DNA from 2 places in the Rhizobium sp. BK661 genome. Region 1 is predicted to be linked to the other one. Evidence: riboswitches for the same ligand, from Rfam matches in the RefSeq annotation. Region 1 holds a riboswitch; the other holds the start of a gene.
What was found. Region 1 has a riboswitch for S-adenosylmethionine ahead of metA (homoserine O-succinyltransferase). Riboswitches for the same ligand answer to the same signal wherever they lie in the genome.
Positions count from the first base shown of each region.

Region 2: linked by a shared signal. The riboswitch ahead of FHX16_RS02805 (O-succinylhomoserine sulfhydrylase) and the one ahead of metA (homoserine O-succinyltransferase) in region 1 are both predicted to bind S-adenosylmethionine.

Region 1 covers NZ_JANTYT010000002.1:326,862-329,256, reverse strand. The annotation lists gene FHX16_RS07905 (aldose epimerase family protein) at 1-224, opposite strand, end outside; gene metA (homoserine O-succinyltransferase) at 361-1,284, opposite strand; SAM riboswitch at 1,320-1,397, opposite strand; gene FHX16_RS07895 (ABC transporter ATP-binding protein/permease) at 1,548-2,395, shown strand, end outside.
Region 2 covers NZ_JANTYT010000001.1:577,836-580,230, reverse strand. The annotation lists gene FHX16_RS02815 (glycosyltransferase) at 1-283, shown strand, start outside; gene FHX16_RS02810 (2'-deoxycytidine 5'-triphosphate deaminase) at 305-1,399, opposite strand; SAM riboswitch at 1,472-1,550, shown strand; gene FHX16_RS02805 (O-succinylhomoserine sulfhydrylase) at 1,596-2,395, shown strand, end outside.

The sequences.
Region 1 (2,395 bases):
CGGCCTGGTGTCGCACCAAAATAGGAGGAGTGAGTCGGGTAGCTGTCGAAGTCGTCGAAGCCGAGCACGAGGGGCGCCTCGTGGCCGTCGAGGCGGAGATCCTGAATAACGGCGCCCCAGGTGAGAACCTTGGCCGTCAACCCACCGCCTTTGATCTCGACGCGATGGACGGTTTCGCCCGATTTGGTCTGCCCGAAAACTTCCCGTTTCAACATTTCCGCCATTGCGACTGTCCTGATATACCTTCAAGTGAGGCAGGAACGTGCCCCCATTTACCGCAAACCGCAACGGGTGTGCCGCAAAAAAGTAATACTTTCAGTTTGCCTGCACTTCTTCAGCGTTGTGCTAACGCCGGCAGCGTTAGGCGTCCTTGCCGATATCGTTGAGATCGTAAGGGGTGGTTTGGTAGATCTCGTTGATCCAGTTGCCAAACAACAGATGAGCGTGGCTGCGCCAGCGGTTCTGCGGCGTCAGCGAGGGATCGTTATGCGGGAAATAGTTGTGCGGCATCTTGATCGGCACGCCGGCATTCACGTCGCGAAAATACTCGTCGGACAGGGACGTTGAATCATACTCCACGTGATTGAACATGTAGAGCCGCTTGCCCTTCCGTTCATGCACGAGGCAGACGCCCATCTCGCTGGATTCCATCAGGATCTCCAGGTTCTCCGACTTCTCGATATCGTCGCGGCGAACCTCGGTCCAACGCGAAACGGGAACCTCGAAATTGTCCGAGAAACCGTTCAAGTAGACCGACGATGGCTTCAAGTTCCGGTGGCGGTAGACGCCGAAAGCCTTCTCCTTGAGTTCGTACTTAGGAACACCGTGGAAGTGATAGATGGCGGCCATCGCACCCCAGCAGACGTTCATCGATGAATGGACATTGGTTTCCGTCCAGTCGAAAATCTGCTGCATTTCGCCCCAATAGTTCACATCCTCGTAGGGCAGCGTCTCGATGGGCGCGCCGGTAGTGATGAAGCCATCGAACTTGCGATGCTTCACTTCCTCCCACGTCTGATAGAAGGCGAGAAGATGGTCTTCCGAGGTGTTTTTTGCTTTGTGATTACCGACGCGAATGAGCGAAAGCTCGACCTGCAGCGGAGAGGCGCCGACCAGGCGAGCCACCTGCAACTCCGTCTTGATCTTGTTCGGCATGAGGTTGAGCAGGCCGATCTGCAGCGGCCGGATGTCCTGACGGATCGCCACCGTCTCGGTCATCACGCGAACGCCTTCCTGAACCAGGGTTTCGAACGCAGGCAAGGTATCGGGGATCTTGATTGGCATTGCGGTCACTCGATCAAAACAACGAATACATCGCTATCGGTCCGCACGCGGCCCTTTAGCAACTTCTTTAACGTGGCTGCAAGCCGGCCGGCCAAATCACCACGGAGCGTTTTAAATAGCGCTAGTCCTTCAGCGAATCAATTGCCTAAACGAATGGATGGGTCGATGTGAAGTCACTGCCGCGTTAATGACTGCTAGAATCTGTTGGTGGACATGGCGAGTCACCATGGTTATTGAAATAGAATGACGGCTAGGGACGCGTAATGGCAGATGACCTCGAAGGCAGGCCAAGCATTCAAGGGCAGGACAGAGTAGGGTACGACCTGAGCCTGGGCTATCGCTTGAAGGTGATGTTCTCGGCTTTCTGGCATTCACCGGTGCGAGGAAAGGTGCTGGTGATCGCGCCGGCGCTGATTGGCATCATTCTCGCCACTGCCTATGCGACCGTGATCCTCAACCAGTGGAACGCCCCGTTTTACGACAGCATCGCTCGACGAGATCTGCCTGGGTTTTTCCATCAGTTGAAGGTCTTCGCGGTGATTGCGGGCATTCTGCTGCTGCTCAACGTCGTGCAGGCCTGGCTCAATCAGATGACCGCAGTCTACATGCGCGAGGGCCTGACGCGGGACCTGGTCAGCCAGTGGCTTCAGCGCAAGCGTGCTCTCCGTCTCTCGGCCAGCGGCCTGATCGGCGTCAATCCCGATCAGCGTCTGCATGAGGATGCGCGCAACCTCGCTGAAAGCACCACAAGCCTCATGATCGGGCTGGTGCAGGCGACGATCCTGCTCATCAGTTTCATCGGCGTGCTATGGGACCTGTCCAGCGGCTTTGTCTTTCGTTTCGGCGCGCATTCCTTTTCCATTCCAGGTTATATGGTCTGGGCAGCCATTTTCTACGCGGCATCCGCATCCATTCTCAGTCAGCTGGTGGGTCGCAAGCTTGTAAAGCTCAACGCGGATCGCTTCTCGAAGGAGGCGGAACTGCGCTTCGCGTTGATGCATGCCAACGAGAACATGCCGGCTATCACCGTCGCTCGAGGGGAAGAAAACGAGCAGAAGCGTATCAATACCGACATCAGCGCGGTTCTCACCGTTATCAAGCGGGTAGCGAT
Region 2 (2,395 bases), on a different contig from region 1:
CAAGAAAACGCCGGAAGAGGTTCGCCAGAAGATGGTGCAGCGGATCTTCAGCGAGATGCCGGAAGTGATGCCGCGGCGCGCTTACCCGCTTGCGGCAGGAAGAGGCCTCTGGAAACGTATGTTCGCGCGCCCTTCGGTCCTTGTCGGTAAGCTGGAACGCCACACCGTCACCGCGCGGACACCGCAGCGCTCACGAAGGCTCTACCGCCCACCCTTTATCAGCCGTCGAACGCCGCTTCTCCAGATCGGCAGCAGGAACGTTGCCCCACCTCTCGCCGAATAATGGCGCACGCCGGCAGAGTTCTCAGATGCGGAAGTGCTTGGAGAGCTTCAGGCCCTGCGCCTGATAGTTGGAGCCGAGGCCGGAACCATAGAGGCTCTCCGGATGCTCCTGCATGTGCTCGTAGACAAGACGGCCGACGATCTGGCCGTCTTCGAGGATGAACGGGACCTCGTGGCTGCGAACCTCAAGCACGGCGCGGCTGCCGCGACCGCCGGCAGGGGCGTGCCCAAAGCCCGGATCGAAGAAGCCCGCATAGTGCACGCGGAATTCGCCGACCAGGGGATCGAAGGGGGTCATTTCGGCCGCGTAGTGCGGTGGCACATGGATGGCTTCGCGCGAGACGAGAATATAAAACTCGTCCGGATCCAGGATCAGTTCATTGCGACCGCGGCTATAGAGAGGTTCCCAGAAGTCGTAGATGTCGTGCTGCGCCTTCTTGTCGACATCGACGACCGCCGTGTGATGTTTTCCGCGGTAACCGATCAAGCCATCCTTGTCGCCAGCCAGATCGATCGACAGGGCAATTGCGCCGCCCGAGACGTTCGGCTGCTTGCTGGCAACCAGCGTTTCGGCATCGTGCAGCGCCAGAAGCTCTGGCTCGCCAAGCACGGAATGACCGACGCGGAAGCGAATCTGCGACAGGCGCGAACCGCGGCGCACGACGATCGGGAAGGTGCGCGGGCTAATTTCGAGATAGAGCGGACCGGAATAGCCCGCCGGGATCTTGTCGAACTCCTGAGCGTAGTCGGTGATGACGCGCGTGAAGATATCTAGCCGTCCCGTCGAGCTCTTCGGATTGGCCGAGGCCGACATGTCGGCCGGCAGGTCGAGGCGCTCCATCAACGGAACGATGTAAACGCAGCCTGTCTCAAGAACCGCACCCTCGGAGAGGTCGACGACGTGGAGGCTGAGGCGATCGAGCTTGTCGGACACAAGATGGGATGGGCCCGGCATGAAGCTCGCGCGAACGCGAAAAGCCCTTGCGCCGAGCCTGAGATCGAGGCTTGCCGGCTGGATCTGGTCGTGGTCCAAATCGCGCTCGCTGGTGAGACGTCCCGCCTCAAAGAGCGCAGCTATCGCGCGATCCGCCAAAATTCCTGTTTCGCGAGCCATCATGCCCCATCCATATTCGGTGGAGACAAAACCAAACTCAAGGAATTGACGCAAGCATAGAACGGCAGTATTGCACTTTTATCCCGTGGTGATTTGGCCGGTCGGCTTGCAGCCACGTTAAACAAGTGGCTAAAAAGACCGGGTGCAAAACCGGTCTGCTTTCGCGGCCGGTTTTTTTGTTGTTTGAAAGTGGTGATTCATGAGCAAGACTTGGCGCCCCGCAACCCAACTCGTTCACGACGGCTCTCTGCGCTCGCAATACGGCGAGACCTCGGAAGCAATCTACCTCACGCAGGGCTTTGTCTATGACAGCGCGGAAGCGGCGGAAGCACGCTTCAAGGGCGAGACGGAGGGCTATATCTACGCCCGCTACGGCAGCCCCACCAACGACATGTTCGAGAAGCGCATGTGCGCGCTCGAAGGCGCCGAGGAAGCCCGCGCTACCGCTTCGGGCATGGCAGCCGTCACGGCAGCAATCCTCTGCCAGCTGAAGGCAGGCGACCACATCGTTGCCGCCCGCGCACTTTTCGGTTCGTGCCGGTGGGTCGTCGAGACACTCGCGCCGAAATACGGCATCGAATGCACGCTCGTTGATGGCCGCTATCTTGAGAACTGGGAAAAGGCGATCCGCCCGACCACCAAGGTGTTCTTCCTGGAAAGCCCGACCAACCCGACCCTTGAGGTGATCGATATCGCCGGCGTTGCCAAGCTTGCCAACCAGATCGGCGCCAAGGTCGTCGTCGACAACGTCTTTGCAACCCCGATCTTCCAGAAGCCGCTTGAACTCGGCGCCCATATCGTCGTCTATTCGGCCACCAAGCACATCGACGGCCAGGGCCGCAGCCTCGGCGGCGTGATCCTCTCCGACAAGGAGTGGGTCACCGAACATCTCCAGGACTATTACCGCCACACCGGCCCTGCGATGTCGCCATTCACGGCATGGACGCTGTTGAAGGGGCTTGAGACCTTGCCGCTTCGCGTCAAGCAGCAGACCGAAAA